DNA from 2 places in the Belnapia sp. AC561 genome. Region 2 is predicted to be linked to the other one. Evidence: riboswitches for the same ligand, from Rfam matches in the RefSeq annotation. Region 2 holds a riboswitch; the other holds the start of a gene.

Region 1 (8,447 bases), on a different contig from region 2:
ACGCCTGACTTCCTGCTGTTCACCGATGCGGATATCCGCCACAGCCCGGATAGCCTGCGCCGGCTGGTAGCCCGCGCCACCGCCGAGGGGCGGGTGCTGGTCTCGCTCATGGCCCGGCTGCGCTGCGCCTCGGCTGCCGAGCGCTGGATGATCCCGGCCTTCATCTTCTTCTTCCAGATGCTCTATCCCTTCCGCTGGTCCAACGCGCCGGGGGCGCGGACGGCGGCCGCGGCGGGCGGCTGCGTGCTGCTCGACCGCGCCGCCTTCGAGCGGGCGGGCGGCCTCGCGCCGATCCGCGGCGCCATCATCGACGACTGCGCCCTGGCGCGGCGGATGAAGGCCGTCGGGCCGATCTGGACCGGGCTGACCGGGCGGGTCGAGAGCCTCAGGCCCTATGCGGGCATGGGCGAGATCCGCCGGATGGTGGCGCGGACCGCCTATGCGCAATTGGGGTACCTCCCGGTGGCGCTTGTCGGGATGATGGCGGCGCTGGCGCTGGTCTTCCTGGTGCCGCCGGCCCTGGCGCTGTTCGGTGCGGGTGCCGCGCGGTGGCTGGGGTTGGCAGCCTGGGCGGCCATGGCGCTGGCCTTCGCGCCGACGCTCCGCCGCTTCGGGCTCGGCCCGTGGCGAGGCCTGGCGCTGCCGGGGATCGCCGCGGTCTACATGGCTTTCACCCTGGACTCGGCCTGGGCCGAGTGGCGGGGGCGGGGCGGCATGTGGAAAGGGGAGGCCGGGCCCCGGGCTGACCAGGGCGCCAATCGGGCCACAGGCCAGGATTAATCCGCGCCCATCCGGGCAGCTTGCCCTTCGCAACCACGGGAAGACGCCTTATTCCGTGGGATTCACGATCCGCGCCGCACCCGTGGCCGGATCGCCGCTGGACCACTGGGGGATTGCTCGCCTTGTCCACGATACAGGACCTCGCCGCATCCAAGCTCCGGTCGGAGTTGATGCTGGACGGCCCTCTGGGACCGCCCCTTCTGGGATCGCTGCTGCGGGAACCGCTGGATGCCGCCATCGACAGCGCCGCGGCGCATCTGCTGGCCCGCCAGCAGCCGGATGGTCATTGGGTCTTCGAGCTCGAGGCGGATGCCACCATCCCCTCCGAATACGTCATGCTGCGCCGCTTCTTCGGCCAGAAGGATGCGGTGCGGGAAGCGCGGATCGGCCGCTACATCCGGCGGATCCAGCAGCGGGAGGCGGCGATCTGCGGCGGCGGCTGGCCGCTGTTCCATGGCGGGCCGCTGGATGTCTCCTGCTCGGTGAAGGCCTATTTCGCGCTGCGGCTGATCGGCGATGCGGCGGATGCGCCGCATATGATGCTGGCGCGGCAGGCGATCCTGGCGGCCGGCGGGGCGGAGCAGTGCAACGTCTTCACCCGCGCGACCCTGGCGCTGTTCGGCGAGGTGCCCTGGCAGGCGGTGCCGGTGATGCCGCCCGAGATCATGCTGCTGCCGCGCTGGTTCCCCTTCCACCTGTCGAAGATCAGCTACTGGGCGCGCACCGTGCTGGTGCCGCTGACCGTGGTGATGGCGCGGCGGCCGCAGCCGCTGGCCCCGCTGGGCGTGACGGTGACCGAGCTGTTCCGCACCCCGCCGGCGCAGGTGAAGCACTGGCCGGGCGGCGCCCATGCGGCGGAGCCCTGGCGCACCCTGTTCCGCCAGATGGATGCGGTGCTGCAGCGCGCCCATGGCCTGATCCCCGAGACCCTGCGGGCCCGGGCCGAGGCGCGGGCCGAGGCCTTCGTGACCGAGCGGCTGAACGGCGAGGACGGGCTCGGCGCCATCTACCCGGCCATGGCCAATGCGATCCTGATGTACCACTGCCTCGGCGTGCCGGCCGATGACCCGCGGCTGGTGACGGCCTGGGCGGCGGTCGAGAAGCTGGTGCTCGACCGGCCGGAGCGCGAGGGCACGCCGGAGGAGACCTATGTCCAGCCCTGCCTCTCGCCGATCTGGGATACCGCGCTGGTGGCGCATGCCCTGATGGAAGCCGGCGGGCCGGCGGCGGATGCGGCGGTGGACCGCGGCCTCACCTGGCTGCTCGACCGGCAGGTGACCGACGTGGCGGGCGACTGGGCCGAGGCGCGCCCCGGTGTGCCGCCGGGCGGCTGGGCTTTCCAATATGCCAATCCGCACTACCCCGATGTCGACGACACGGCGGTGGTGGTGCTGGCGCTCGACCGGGCGCGGAAGCAGGCGGGACTGGAACCCGACGAACGGTCAGAGGCGGCGATCGAGCGGGCGACCGAATGGGTCGTCGGCATGCAGTCCAAGGGCGGCGGCTGGGGCGCCTTCGATGCCGACAATACCCATCACCACCTGAATTCCATTCCCTTCGCCGACCATGGGGCGCTGCTGGACCCGCCGACCGCCGATGTCTCCGGCCGCTGCCTGGCGATGCTGGCGCAGCTCGGCCATCCGCCCGAGAGCGCGGTGATGAAGCAGGCGGTCGAGTACCTGCTGGCGGAGCAGGAGCCGGATGGCGCCTGGTACGGCCGCTGGGGCGTGAACTATGTGTACGGCACCTGGTCGGCGGTGACGGCGCTGAATGCGGCCGGGCTGGGGCCGCAGCATCCGGCGATGCGCAAGGCCGTCGCCTGGCTGAAGGCGGCACAGAACCCCGATGGCGGCTGGGGCGAGGATGGCTTCACCTATCCGCGGCGCGGCGGCACCCGGGCTGACCCGGACCGGACGATGGCGCCAAGCAGCGCCAGCCAGACCGCCTGGGCGCTGCTGGCGCTGATGGCGGCGGGGGCGGTGGAGGATCCGGCGGTGGACCGGGGCGCGCTCTGGCTGCTGGCGCGGCAGGCGGAGGATGGGTCCTGGCCGGAGGACGACTACACGGGCACCGGTTTCCCGCGGGTCTTCTACCTGCGCTACCACGGCTATGCGCGGCTGTTTCCCTTGTGGGCGCTGGCCCGGGTGCGGAACCTGCGGCGGGGCAATTCGCGGCTGGTGGGCCACGGATTGTAGCGAATTCAAGGGGTTGGGCGGTTTCTAAAAGACTGCTCAATTCCGCTCAAATTTCCTCAATTCGGCTCAATTCCCCTCAATTCGGTAAAATTCCCACCAATTCCTCCCAATTCCGCGGGGCCAAGCCCTTGAGGATGCTGGGTTCCGGCCTCGATCGCCAACTGGACGGCTCATTCTAAAACGTGCATTCTAATTGGCATGGTCAGGACGGCACGGTTCACCGAGGGCGATTTCATCGAGGCGACCATGGCGCTGGTCGCCGAGGGCGGCCCGGCGGCCGCGACGATGCAGGCCATCGCCCGGCGCGTCGGGGCGCCCACCGGGTCCATCTATCATCGCTTCGAATCCCGCGCGGCCGTGCTCGGCACCGCCTGGAATGCCGCCTATGCCACCTTCGTCCGGGCCCTGGCGCCGCTGCTGCAGGCGGGGCGCCCCCGCGAGGCGGCGCTGGCCATCCTGCCCTGGTCGCGGGAGAACACGCGCCGCGCCCGCTTTCTGCTGCTGCATGATCCGGTCGGGTTGTTCGAGGATACCCCGCCGCCGGCGCCGCTGCGGGAGGCGCTGGAGCGGCTGGAGACCGAGTTCGATGCCGCCTTCCGCGCCTGCGTCGCCGCCTGCGGCGATGGCGTGCCGCGGGAGGAGGATCTGGCGCGGGCCCGGTTCCTGATCTTCGACGCGCCGATCGCCATCCTGCGCCCCGCGCTCGTGCAGGGCGGCGCGCTGCCGCCCTTCGCGGCGCGGATGATCGCCGAGCTGCATGCCGGCATGCCCTTGGGGGTCTCCCACGCGGAGGCCCGTCCTCTTTCCCTGTCCCTGGACGTCCGATGAACGAGTTCGCCCTGCGCCGAAGCATCAAGCTGCACAAGCCCGAGGATTTCGCCGGGATGCGCGCCGCGGGGCGGCTGGTCGCGGCCGCGCTCGACATGATCGGGGCGCATGTCCGGGAGGGGATCACCACCGCCGAGCTGGACCGGATCTGCCATGAGTTCGTGCTGGACCAGGGGGCGGTTCCGGCCTCCCTGGGCTATCGCGGCTATGCCCATGCGACCTGCATCTCCCTCAACCATGTCGTCTGCCACGGCATTCCCGGCGAGCGGCGGCTGGCGGAGGGGGATATCCTCAACATCGACCTCGCGGCGATCCTGGACGGCTGGCATGGCGACAGCAGCCGCATGTATGCGGTGGGCGAGCCCGGCACGCGGGCGCGGCGGCTGATGGATGTGACGCATGCGGCGATGATGCGGGGCATCGCGGCGATCCGGCCCGGGGCGACGGTGGGCGACATCGGCTTTGCCATCCAGCGGCATGTCGAGGCGGAGCGGTTCAGCGTGGTCCGCGACTTCTGCGGCCATGGGCTGGGCCGGGTCTATCACGATGCGCCGGACGTGCTGAATTACGGCAGGCGGGGTGATGGGCCGGCCCTGCGGCCGGGGATGTTCCTGACGGTCGAGCCGATGGTGAATGCCGGCCGGCCGGAGGTGAAGGTCTTGGGTGACGGCTGGACCGCCGTGACCCGCGACCGCAGCCTCTCGGCCCAGTACGAGCACAGCGTCGGCGTGACCGAGACCGGCTACGAGATCTTCACGCTCTCAGATTTAGGATAAAAGACCTATATCTGACCCGCGCCCTGCAAGCAAGCAAAAATAGAAGGGGGCCCGGGGGGATACCTCCCCCCGGACCTTCCTTGCTTCAGGCCCGCGCGACAGGCGGCAGATAGATCTGCCCCCCCGTGTTGCGGAACTTGTCGCTCATCTCCTCCATCCCCTGCTGCGCCGCCGCCCGGACTTCCTGGCTGATCTTCATCGAGCAGAACTTCGGGCCGCACATGGAGCAGAAATGCGCCAGCTTGGCGCCTTCGGCCGGCAGGGTCTGGTCGTGGAACTGCTCGGCCGTGGCGGGGTCGAGGCTGAGGTTGAACTGGTCGCGCCAGCGGAAGTCGAAGCGGGCGCGGGACAGCGCATCGTCGCGCAGCTTGGCCGCCGGATGGCCCTTGGCGAGGTCGGCGGCGTGGGCGGCGATCCGGTAGGTGATGACGCCGACCTTCACGTCGTCCCGGTCCGGCAGGCCGAGATGCTCCTTCGGCGTGACGTAGCAGAGCATGGCGCAGCCGAACCAGCCGATCATCGCCGCACCGATGCCGGAGGTGATGTGGTCGTAGCCGGGGGCGATGTCGGTGGTCAGCGGTCCGAGGGTGTAGAAGGGGGCTTCGCCGCAGACCTCGAGCTGCTTTTCCATGTTCACCTTGATCTTGTGCATCGGCACGTGGCCGGGGCCTTCGATCATCACCTGCACGTCGCGGGCCCAGGCCACCTTGGTGAGCTCGCCGAGGGTCTCGAGCTCGGCGAATTGGGCGGCGTCGTTGGCATCGGCGATGGAGCCGGGGCGGAGGCCGTCGCCGAGCGAGAAGCTGACGTCATAGGCCGCCATGATCTCGCAGATCTCGTCGAAGTGGGTGTAGAGGAAATTCTCCTGGTGATGCGCCAGGCACCACTTGGCCATGATCGAGCCGCCGCGGGAGACGATGCCGGTGACGCGCTTCGCCGTCAGCGGGATGTAGGCCAAGCGGACGCCGGCGTGGATGGTGAAATAATCCACCCCCTGCTCGGCCTGCTCGATGAGGGTGTCGCGGAAGATCTCCCAGGTGAGGTCCTCGGCGCGGCCGTTCACCTTCTCCAGCGCCTGGTAGATCGGCACGGTGCCGATGGGCACGGGGCTGTTGCGGATGATCCATTCCCGGGTGGTGTGGATGTTGCGGCCGGTGCTGAGGTCCATGACGGTGTCGCCGCCCCAGCGGATGGCCCAGACCAGCTTGTCGACTTCCTGCGCGACCGAGGAGGCGACGGCGCTGTTGCCGATGTTGGCGTTGATCTTGACCAGGAAGTTGCGGCCGATCGCCATCGGCTCGGATTCCGGGTGGTTGATGTTCACCGGGATGATGGCGCGGCCGCGGGCGATCTCGGAGCGGACGAATTCCGCCGTGACGTAGTCGGGGATCTCGGCGCCGAAGCTCTCGCCGTCGCGCTCGGCGGCTTCGCGGAGCTGGGCGCGGCCCACGTTCTCGCGGATGGCGACGTATTCCATCTCCGGCGTGATGATGCCGGCGCGGGCATAGGCGAGCTGGGTCGGGACCTTGCCGGGCTTGGCGCGCAGCGGCTGGCGGGTGGTGCGGTCGAAGACCGGGACGCGGCGGGCCTCGCCGGGCTTCAGGCCGTCGTCCTCGGGCTTGGGGTCGCGGCCCTCGTAGGCCTCGACGTCGCCGCGGGCCTCGATCCACTTCTGGCGGAGGGCGGGCAGGCCGCGGCGGATGTCGGCGACATAGCCGGCATCGGTATAGGGGCCGGAGGGGTCGTAGACCCGGAGCGGCGGCTCGTTGGCGGAGGGGTCGAGGTCGATCTCGCGCATGGCCACCCGGATGTCGGGGTGGTGAATCCCGGCAATATGGACCTTGCGGGAGGCCGGCAGCGGGCCGGTGGTGACGTCAAGGGCTTCGGTGGGGAAGATATCGGGCATTCTTGGACCTCCTGAAGGGAGATCCGGGTGGTGTGACGCGCGGGGCCGGGCGCAATTGGTCTTCGGATTACGCCCGCTCGTTCCGTTCCCTACGCCGGCATGACCCGGATCAGGTTCGAAGGGTCAGGGCGACTTAGCCCACTCTCAGCCCCTGCCGGGGCCCCCCTTGGAACAGGATCAGGGTGCTGCCGGGCCGGGCCGCTTGTCAATCGGCCCTGGCCGCGGGGTCGTCAGAGCTGCTCGCGTTCCCGCTGCTGCGGCTGGGGAGGCTGGCCGTCCTGGTCCTGGTCGTTTTCCGGGGCCTGGTCGTGGCGCTGGTCGGCCCGGGAGTCGTTGCGGTGATCGGGGCGGTGATCGGGGCGCTGATCATGGCGCTGGTCGCCGCGCGGGTCGGGGCGCTGCTCGGCGCCGTTGCGGGGGTCGTTGAACTCGGGCTGCTGCTCGCCGCCCTCGGCCTGGCCCTCGCCCTGGTCCGGGCCGTTCTGGTAGCGGCGCTGCTGCTGCTGGGGCGGGCCGCCCTGCTGCTGCTGCTGGACCTGGCTCATCGCGTTCAGAATGCGGAAGTAGTGCTCCGCGTGCTGGAAGTAGCTTTCCGCCATGACGCGGTCGCCGGAGCCGGTGGCGTCGCGGCCGAGCTGGAGATACTTCTCGAAGAGCTGCTGGGCGGTGCCGCGCAGCCGCATGTCGGGGCCGTTCGAGTCGAAGACGTGGTTCCGGCTCATCGGCTGGTGAGCAGCGGGGCGGTACTGGCCGCCACCCCCGCCGCCGCCGCCCTGGCCGCCACCTTGACCACCACCGCCCTGGCCGCCTCCACCGTGACGGTGGCTGCGGCCGCGAATCCGTTTCATGTTCATCGGTATTGCGTCTGCCGTCTCGCAGGTGGGCCGCCCCGTCCTGGCCCGCGGTTCGGGCAGGATCGGTATTGGCGGTCGGGGTTTTTCAAATCGCCATGGAGGCTATTGTCAGCAGGCCGGTCCATGGATGAAGGTCTGCGCGGCACGGCACAAGGCAAAGCCAGCCTGCCCACGAAGTCCGCATTCAAGCTAATCCCTGGGAGCCCTGCTGCCAAACTGTTTTTTGAGGGGGTGGGTTGGTTCCGCCGGACAGGACCAGGGCGCGGTCGATGCCGCCGAGGTCGGCGCGGCAGCCGAGGGGGGTGAGGTCGGCGGCGCGGGCGAGCGACTCCACCGCCGGGCGCTGGCCCTGGCCGAGTTCGAGGATGGCGCGGCCGTCCGGGGCGAGCAGGGCCGGGAGGGCGGTGGCGAGGGCGCGGTAGGCCTCCAGGCCATCGTTGCCGCCATCGAGCGCCGAGGCGGGCTCGTGCCGGGCGACGTCGGGCATCAGGCCGGGGATGGAACCCGATTCGATATAGGGCGGGTTGGAAAGGACGAGGTCGAAGCGGCCGGCGAGCGGCGCCGCCCAGTCGGCGACGAGGAAGCGGGCCGCCAGGCCGAGCGCCCGGGCATTGCGCTGTGCCAGGGCGGCGGCGCCAGCGATGCGGTCGATCCCGATGCCGCTGGCGGCCGGGTATTCGCTGAGCACGGCGAGCAGCAGGCAGCCGGTGCCGGTACCGAGGTCGAGGATGCGGAGCGGCGCGGCGCGGTCGGGGAAGGCCTCCAGCGCGGCTTCCACCAGGGCTTCCGAATCGGCGCGGGGGATCAGGGTGGCGGGGGAGACGGCGAAGCGGAGGGACCAGAATTCGGCGAAGCCCAGCAGGTGGGCGACCGGGGCATGGTCCAGCCGGCGGCGCAGGAGGTCGGCGAAGGCCTGGGCGGCGGGTGCGGGGACGGCGGCGCGGGGGTCGCGCAGCAGGTCCTCCTGCCGGCAGGCGAGGGCATGGGCGAGCAGGATGCGGGCTTCCTGTCGCGGGCTCTCGATGGCGGCGGCGCGCAGGTGCTGGCCGGCGCGGCAGAGGAAGAAGCCGACGGTGCCGGCCGGCTCGGCGCAGGTGGAGGTGGTCAA
Region 2 (8,447 bases):
CCGCAAATCATCTTGCGCCCGCATGGTACCGCCCCACGCTGCCACGCTTGCGACCGGCGTTGCTGACGCCGCAGAGGCGCACCGCTGTCATGCTCCGTCCCTGAGGGCTCAGCAGCGTGGAGGTGACCGTCGCGCCCTCGTGGTCCAAGACGGGTGTTTCGTGGGCGTCGTCGGTCGGCTGCCTATCGCCATCCTATGCTCGCCTTGGGATCGCGGTGGCGGAGTGGGCGAGCAGCCATCCGCAGCCTCAGCGGCGTTGCGTTCCACGGCATTGAGGCAGGCGACCCGGACCGCCCATTCCCGACCCTGTCGCGCAGGGCGGTGACACCGGGCATTATCAACAATGAGCGGCAGGCAGTCGGGGCAGCGTGCGCATCGCGACGGCGACTGGCCCCCTCCCCCGGCGTCCCACGGAAGGTCAGCACCGGCGTTCCGTGGCTCGACGGTAAGGAGCCATGGCTAGGGAACTCCTTGCATCGGCATCGCCGCTCATATCGGGCTGGCCGCCATCACCATTCCCCCGTCCACGAACAGCGTCTGCCCGGTCACGAAGGCACTGAGGTCGGAGGCGAAAAACAGGGCCGGTCCTGCGACGTCCCCCGGACTGGCGAGGCGGCGCAGCGGCGTCGCGGCAGTGATGGCATCGCGCAGGTCCTCCCGCGTGTTGCGGCTGGCATCGGTGGGCCAGACCAGGCCGGGCGCGATGCAATTCGCGCGCAATCCCAGCGGCCCGAGTTCTGCGGCCAGCGAGCGGGTGAAGCCGATGAGACCCGCCTTGGCCGTGATGTAGTCGTGGTAGGGCACGGCGGGCCGTGCCACGAGGTTGCTTGCGATGGTCACGACGCTGCCCCCGGGCCGCCGCTCCATGGTCGGGACGAAGGCCTGGCAGCCGATGAAGGCGGCCCGGACGGAGCCGTCGATCTGGCGCTGGTAATCGTCCCAGTGCAGTCCGCGAAACGGCGTCCGGCCTTCGGCGTCGAAGATGAAGGGCGCGAAGGCGTTAAGGACGAGCACGTCGAGGCGGCCGAACTCCGCGTCGACCCCGCGCGCCATGGCAGCCACGGCCTCGGCATCGGTCACGTCGGCCCGCCAGGGTATCGCCTCGCCGCCCGCCGCGCGGCAGGCCTCCACGGTGGCCTCGGCGGCCGCCTCGTTCCGCAGGTAGTTGACCACCACCGCTGCCCCGGCCGCGGCAAAGCGTTCCGCGATCGCTCGGCCGATGCCGCGGCCGCCGCCGGTGACCAGGGCGACCCGCCCCCCAAGATCCGCGATCATCGCGGCAGCAGTTCCGGCCGGATCACCGCGGAGACATCGATCCGGTTCCGGATCAGACCGAGCTGGTGCAGCATGTCCGCGCCCCGCTGCATCACCCCCGGGTCGAAATGTCCCGGCCCGTCGCGGCGCGTCGTTTCGGAGATGGAGGAAGCGTTGCGGAGGTCGATGATCTCGCGGTTCATCGCCTCCTCGCGCCCGTTGATCGCCCGGGTGACGGCGAGCCTGGCCGCCTCGTCCGGCCGGTCGATCATCCATTGGGCACTGTCGCGGTAGGCGGCCAAGAAATCCGCGATCAGCGCGCGGCGCTCGCGGAATGCCCGCTCCGTCACCACGAAGACGTCGGTCGGCAAGTTGATGGTGTCGCGCACCTCGATCACGGTGAAGCCCTTCAGGCCGCGGGCGCGTGCGACGTGCAGGCCGGTGTCGGTGGCGGCGGCGGCATCCACCTGGCCTTGGATGAGGGGGCCGAAGTTGAGCGGTCCGGCCACCTCCACCGTGACGTCCGATTCCTTCAGCCCGGCGGCATGGAGCAGCAGCATCAGGTGGATCCAGGTGCCGCTTCCACGCGCATAGACGCTGACGCGCTTTCCCCGCAGGTCCGCGGGCGCAGCGATGCCGCTGCTGGCGCGCGCCACGAGGTTGAACACGTTCTGCGGGTAGATGTTGTACACCGCCACGAGCCGCTCGCCGGAGTCGATCGCCAGAAACAGCGAGGCGGGGTCGGTGAAGGCGATGTCCGCGCGCCCCGTGAGCATGTTCTGGATCGCGGATGCGCTGCCCTGCCCGGGCAGGTAGTCGAGCGCGATGCCGCGCGCCCGGAAGAAGCCCTTGTCCGGCTCGGCGAGCATGTTGGTAACCTCGCTGATCGGCGGGCTCCAGCCCGCGACCGTCACCTTGCGCAGGTCCTGCGCGGCACCGTGACGCAGGCCGAGGGGCGCGGCCAGGGCGGCAAGCAGGGCGGCGCGGCGCGGGATCGTCATGGATCGAACCTTTCGGAGAGGATCAGGCGTTCGGCGAGCAGCGCCCCCTGGTAGGCCGCGCTGCCGAGCGCGGCGACGGCGAGGAGGAGGGCGAACATCAGTGCCGTGTCCATCATGCCCTGCGCCGCCATGACGGCGGCGCCCAGGCCCTCGCGGCCCATGATGAACTCGCCCACCACGGCGCCGACCAGCGCCAGCACCACCGCGACGCGGAAGCCCGCGAGGATCACCGGCAGCCCCGCCGGGATGCGCAGCCGCAGCAGGGTCTGCCAGCGGCTGGCGCGCAGCATGCGGAACAACTCCAGCCGCGACGCATCCACGCGGCCAAGGCCCGTCACCGTGTTCTCCAACAGCGGGAAGAAGCAGACGAGCGCGGTGATGACGATGATAGAGCGCATCCCGAAGCCGAACCAGAGCAGGAAAAGCGGTGCGAGGGCGAGCTTGGGCACCACCTGGCTGGCAACGAGGTAGGGATGCGCGAGGCGGCGCAGCGCCGGGCTCTCGGCCAGCAGCGCCCCCACTGGCAGGGCAAAGGCCGCCCCGGCGGCGAGGCCCATCACCATCTCCCCCGCCGTCACCGCCAGGTGTCGCAGCAGCCGGCCGCTCGCTACTTCCTCCACCAGCACGGCCGCGACACGGCCGGGACGCGGCAGCACCAACTCCGGCAGCGGGAGCCAGCGGCAGGCCAGCTCCCAGCCACCGAGCAGCGCCAGGAGCAGCAGCAGATGCGCCAAGCGGCGGATCATGCCCGGTCCAGCGCCTCGCGCAGCACCCGGCAGCGCGCGTTGAAGGCGGGATCGTAGCGGATGCCGGGCGAGCGCGGGTGCGGCAGGTCCACCGCGACCTCCCCGGTGATCCGCCCCGCCGCCATCAGCACCACCCGGTCGGCCAGGAACACGGCCTCGGCGATGTCATGCGTCACGAGCAGGGCGGTGACGCCATCGCGCGCGCAGAGGCCAGCCAGATCCTCCTGCAGCGCCTCGCGCGTCAGGGCGTCGAGCGATGCGAAGGGCTCGTCCAGCAGCAGCACGCGCGGCGACTCCACCAGGGCGCGCGCGATTGCCACGCGCGCCTGCTGCCCACCCGAGAGCTGTCGCGGATAGCGCCCCGCGAGGCCGCCCAGCCCCAGCCCGTCGAGCAGCGCCATCGCGCGGTCCCGCCCGCCGCGCCCGCGCCGCAGCGAAAGCGGCAGCAGCACGTTCTCCAGAGCCGTGCACCAGTCCAGCAGCGTCGGCGTCTGGAAGACGAAGCCTACCCCCTCGGACGGGCCTTGCGGCGCGCGGCCCTCCAGGCGCACGGTCCCGGTCCCAGGCGGCAGCAGGCCGGCGGTGAGCTTCAGCAGCGTGGTCTTGCCGCAGCCGCTGCGGCCCAGTAGCGCGTGGAAGGCCCCTGCCGGCACGGTCCAGTCGATGCCCGCCAGGATCGGCGGGTGACCCGGCGGCGCATAGCCCACCCCCGCCAGCGTGATGGCGGCTGTGCCGGGCGGCGTGGAGGTGGTGGGCTTAGTCGGCATGGGGCGCGTAGAGCTCCGCCTGCGCCTCGGCTGCCGGTTCGATCTCAGTCATCGTCACGAGGTCGAGCAGATTGAAGCGGCCGTCATTGTGCCAGCCGGCCTCGGGGACCGTCATCGCGCCCAGCGCCGCGATTCGCGTCACCCCGACCGCGCCCAGCGCCTCGGCGAGCGCATGCAGCCGGCGCGGCGGAGCGGCGACGCCGGCGCCTTGCAGCAGGTCGCGGAAGGGCGCCACCAGCGCCGTCGCCTCCTCCAGGGAATCAAGCGCCACCACCGTGACGCTGCGGTTCAGCGCCGCAGGCCGCAGGGATTCGGCGGCGTCGGCGTAGGAGACGCACCAGCCGAGGTCCGGGCCGGACATCACCGACCGGCCCGGCTCCACCATCGCCCGCGCCTCCTCCCCGTCCCGCCAACCGGCGAGGGCCGCGGCCTCAGCGAGCGACAGTGCCCGTCGCGGGTGGCGTGCCTCGGCCGCCGCCAGCGCCGCCGCCAGATGCCGGGCAAAGGCGGCGGGGTCCACCGCGCCGCCCCGCTCGGCGAAGATCATCTGCGACGCGAAGCAGCCCTGCTGCTCGAAGCGGGCGATGTCGCGCGCGGCCAGCCCCGCCGCCGCCGCCGCGCGGCCGGCCGTCAGCGCCTCGCGCGAGACCAGGGCGAAGCTCACCTTGTGGCCGTGACCGACGAAGCGCGTCGTGGCCGGCAGGCGGTTGCGGATTGCCGCCAGCGTCGCGTTGCCGCCATAAGCCACCACCGTGTCCGCTGCCTTAAAAGCAGCGTCTTCGGCCGGGTCCGCACCGCCCTTCCAGCACAGGATACCGAGGCAGCCGGCCAAGCGCGGTTCCACCTCGGCCAGCAACCCAGCGAACCAGCCGGCCAGCAGTGGTTCCGCGGCGGAGACCTTGCCGATCGTGCCTGCCTTCACCAGCAGGCCGCGCGCCAGTCCCCAAACTGGCAAGCCAGGCACGTTGCCGGCCCAGACGTGGAGCAGCAGCGCCGGCCCCCAGGCGCGTGCAAGCCCGCCGCGCGGCATCGGGCGGAAGCCGTCGAGCATGCCGGGGTCGGGGAAGTCGGCGGCGAGGAAGCGGCGCAGCTGCGGCAGGCGAAAGTTGCGGAAGGTGGCCGTCAACCCCAGCCGGACGCTTTCAGCGTCGTAGCCGGTGACGATCGGCAGCAGTGCCTCCGCCTTGCGGCGCAGAGGATGGGCGCGATCAAGCATGCGCTCCGCCGCAGCGTCGATCGCGGCGGCGATGGCGTCCACCGGCATCGCTCCCAGCACGGCGCGCGCCTCGTCCCGGATCTGCCCGGCCAGGGCCGCCATGCCCGCCGCGTCGAAGACGGGCAGCGCCACCTCCAGCGGGCTCCCGCCGCCCGCGAAGCGCTCCGTCCGCCAGCCGTGGTCGGGCGGTGAGGAGGGCAGATATCCTCCCATCTCTCTCACGCGCGCGGCGCCCTCAGGCGCCAGCCGGCGCGCGGGCGGCAGCGAGGAATTCCTCGACCGCCAGTGAGCACCCCTTGGCCTCGGCGCCACCCACCCGGCCCAGCAGCAGGAAACCGTCCTCCCGCATCACGCCCACGTCCTCCGTCAGGATCGCCGAAACGACGCCGAGATGGGCAAGGTCATGATGCGCCAGCACGCCCGGCGTGCCGGGCGGGACGTCGCGGCCGGTCAGCGGGTCCACGACGCGCGAGCGCAACCAGGGCATCCCGCGCTTGACCGGGGGCAGCACGGCGTTGCCGTCGTCATAGAACTGCGAGGACAACTCTGTCATGCCGTACATGTTGACGCAGAGCGCCGCCGGCACGCCGAAGGTCTTGCTCAGCCGGCCGTAGAAGACCTCGGGAGGCACCTCGCGCGACTGGCCCTTGAAGCCGCCCGTGTCGAGGATGCGGCTGCCCGGCGGCAGGGCGAAGCGCTGCCCCTCGGCATCCAGCGCATCGAGCAGTCCCACGAAGGCATAGGTGGCGCCGAGCAGCGCGAAGGGCTCGCCCGATGCCTCCGCCCCGCGCAGGGCCGCGACCAGCGCGGGTCTGTCGATCCCGGCCGGACCCATCATCGTGCGGCTGCCAGGCGTCCCGAAATGCCGGAGCGCGAGGGCGAGGTAGTGCGCCAGCGAGGAGTTCGGCAGCGACGCCTCGTCCGGGAAGAGCGTCGCCATGGCCATGGGCGCGGCGCCACGCATGAAGAAGTGCTCGAATCCCAGCCGCATCGAGCGGTCGTAGAGATCGAGCGAACGGTGATGCACCTGCCCGCGCCGACCGGCCTGCGTGGTGCCACTCGTCATGAAAACGCGCGCAGCCCGTTCGGGTGGCGTGCAGCCGATGTCGAGGTCCTTGAAGGCGCTGATCGGCACGGCCGGGATCTCGCGCCAGGACCGCACGGCGCGAGGGTTTCGGCCGCGTTGCCGGGCGAAGCGGCGATAGGCGGGGTCATGCTCGAACTGAAAGGCGAAGATGTCGAGGGCGAGCGAGTCGAAGGTGGCCTCGTCCGGCGCCGGCGTGGCCATCATCGCCTCCACCCGGGCGCGCAGCGCCGCAGCGGTCGCGTCGAACGCGGCTTCCCCAACACCTGCCATCCTAACCCCCCCTTCCGCCTGACCGCGCCGAGACGCGGAGCATGCAACGGAGGATGGGAGGGCCGCCGATCCGGCGCCCGGTGTCCGCATCCCTCCGCCGGCACGACCCGGATCAGGTTCAAAGGGTTGCCGCGCTCCCAACCGGGACCGGCGGACTCTCAGCCTCTTGTCGAAGCACCCCTGCGATGGCCGAAGAAGTAGGTATGCCTGGAGGGGCTGTCAAATCGGTGAAGCGGCAGGCTGAGGAGGTGTCAGTCCCGGGCTGGTGGACAGGCGCCCCGAGCCCTCCGGCCTAGACTCCGAACCGGCTCACGCGGTCATCGATGACGCCGGGCAAAGTCATTCGGCCAGGTGCTGGCGTGGACGCACGAACTGCCGGCTGGGCACGGCTGGCGCTGGGCATGGCGGAAGAGCGCCGCGGCCGAGCCTGACGATCTCGGCCGGCAAGATGCTGAAGATCTTACGGAGCCGTTTCTTTATCAGCAGCGAACATGCAAACGTTCTCTTCTGGGATCGTGGCCCGGTTGTCCGGCTGGGTGGGGACCGGACAAACGGGTGGCTGCCAGCGTTGTGCGGACAACGCATCGCCGCTGTCATGCGCGGCTGTCCACCTTCCGCCAGCCCCGCCGCGCTTCCTGATGAGTCACAGCATTCGAGGATGCGCGTCAGATCGCGTCCTTGAGTTCTTTGGCGGCGCTGAAGGCGATATTCTTGCTGGCCTTGATCTCGATGGACTGGCCGGTGGCTGGGTTGCGGCCGGTGCGGGCCGGGCGGTCGCGCACCTGCAGGATGCCGAGGCCGGTCAGCCGGACCTTGTCGCCGGCCTTGAGCCGGGTCGTGACCAGTGCGACCAGGGCGTTCAGCACGGCTTCGCTCTGCTGTTTGGTGAGGTTGTTCGTTTCGGCCAACTCGGGCGCCAGCTGCTTGAGTGTCACCGTGGCTGGGGTGGGTGCTTTGGCTGCTGCGGCAGGCTGCTTGGTTGCCGAGGCCGAGGCCGATGCCTTGGCTGGCGGGCTGGGCTTCTTGGCAGCCGAGGTCGGGGCTTTGGCTGGGGAGGTGGGCTGCTTGGTTGCCATGGCCTGATGCTCCATACCGCTGTTGCAGGGATAGGATCGTGACGATCGCTTTGACCGAATCAGTGGCCATCGCTTGTGTCGTTAAATCCTGGGTTGGCGGCATGCGGCAACTTCATTCAGACGCCACGGCCATTTCAGTCGCCAGCGTGCAAAGGAACTGCACTGTTCGATCCGTTCGCGGAAGCCATGCGGAGTGCTGTCGTTCCGGCTTCGGTCAGGCGGTAGATACCGCGGCTTTCCCGCTCGAACCAGCCGTAGACGTTGCGCAGCATCAGGGCGCCAGCGTCGGGTGCGATCGAGCGCAGGGACTTGGTGCTGACCGGCCCTGCGGCCATGGCCGTGGCGCAGGCCAGAGCCCGCTGCCGGTAAGCCGTGAGAATGGGCGTACGCGAAGAGCCACCCTGAGATGGGTCACCCTGCCGGCGCTGGTGTTCCAGTACCAGTCGGCTGCGGCGTTTGGCATTCGGCCGCGGGCGGTAGGGTGCCGGCTCGACCAGCACCTCCACGGCTCGCCGCGCCGGGTCGACTGCCAACAGGCCAAAACCCAGTAGGCGGCAGAGCTTGTGCGCCCGCCGGTCGCGATCGCGGCCACGCCGGGTGGCAAGGACGGCCAGCCAGACCTCGTCCGCGGCGGCCAGGCGGTCGACGCCCTGGAGGATGAGTTCCAGCGAGAGCGTGAGCTTCAGCTCGGTGACGACGACGACGGGTGGCTCGCCCGGCCGGATGCCGACGATGTCGCAGCCGCAGATCTCGCCCTTGGCCTCGTAGCCGAGGGTTTCGAGGTGCCGCTTGACCGCGGCATAGAGTGCAGTTTCGCGCCTACGGCCGGCCGCTCTGGCGTCGTTCATGCGACCCTCCGCTGGTCGATCCCCTGGCCCGGCTTCGGTCTGAGGGTAATGGTCCCGAAGGCTGCCTCCTGGTCCATGTCGAGGGTGGCATCGCGGGCCAACTCGAGGCTGGCGACCAGGGTGCTGGCCAGCGCCGCCCGCTGCCGTAGCAGGTGCCTTGGTGCGCCGACTGGGATCGGCGG

Evidence for each region. A riboswitch is a leader RNA that binds a small molecule or an ion and turns the genes downstream of it on or off. The one in region 2 is predicted to bind thiamine pyrophosphate.
Region 1: linked by a shared signal. The riboswitch ahead of thiC (phosphomethylpyrimidine synthase ThiC) and the one ahead of AC0IW9_RS24755 (LuxE/PaaK family acyltransferase) in region 2 are both predicted to bind thiamine pyrophosphate.

The regions. Positions count from the first base shown of each region.
Region 1 is NZ_CEEDBP010000024.1:5,312-13,758, reverse strand. Features, by position in the region: gene AC0IW9_RS18825 (glycosyltransferase) at 1-780, shown strand, start outside; gene shc (squalene--hopene cyclase) at 951-2,975, shown strand; gene AC0IW9_RS18815 (TetR/AcrR family transcriptional regulator) at 3,174-3,803, shown strand; gene map (type I methionyl aminopeptidase) at 3,800-4,579, shown strand; gene thiC (phosphomethylpyrimidine synthase ThiC) at 4,665-6,485, opposite strand; TPP riboswitch at 6,554-6,662, opposite strand; gene AC0IW9_RS18800 (DUF4167 domain-containing protein) at 6,716-7,207, opposite strand; gene prmC (peptide chain release factor N(5)-glutamine methyltransferase) at 7,524-8,447, opposite strand; gene prfA (peptide chain release factor 1) at 8,444-8,447, opposite strand, start outside.
Region 2 is NZ_CEEDBP010000040.1:1,082-9,528, reverse strand. Features, by position in the region: gene AC0IW9_RS24780 (SDR family oxidoreductase) at 490-1,275, opposite strand; gene AC0IW9_RS24775 (ABC transporter substrate-binding protein) at 1,272-2,255, opposite strand; gene AC0IW9_RS24770 (ABC transporter permease) at 2,252-3,001, opposite strand; gene AC0IW9_RS24765 (ABC transporter ATP-binding protein) at 2,998-3,768, opposite strand; gene AC0IW9_RS24760 (acyl-CoA reductase) at 3,758-5,197, opposite strand; gene AC0IW9_RS24755 (LuxE/PaaK family acyltransferase) at 5,220-6,341, opposite strand; TPP riboswitch at 6,413-6,533, opposite strand; gene AC0IW9_RS24750 (HU family DNA-binding protein) at 7,007-7,417, opposite strand; gene AC0IW9_RS24745 (DUF2161 family putative PD-(D/E)XK-type phosphodiesterase) at 7,552-8,265, opposite strand; gene AC0IW9_RS24740 (segregation and condensation protein A) at 8,262-8,447, opposite strand, start outside.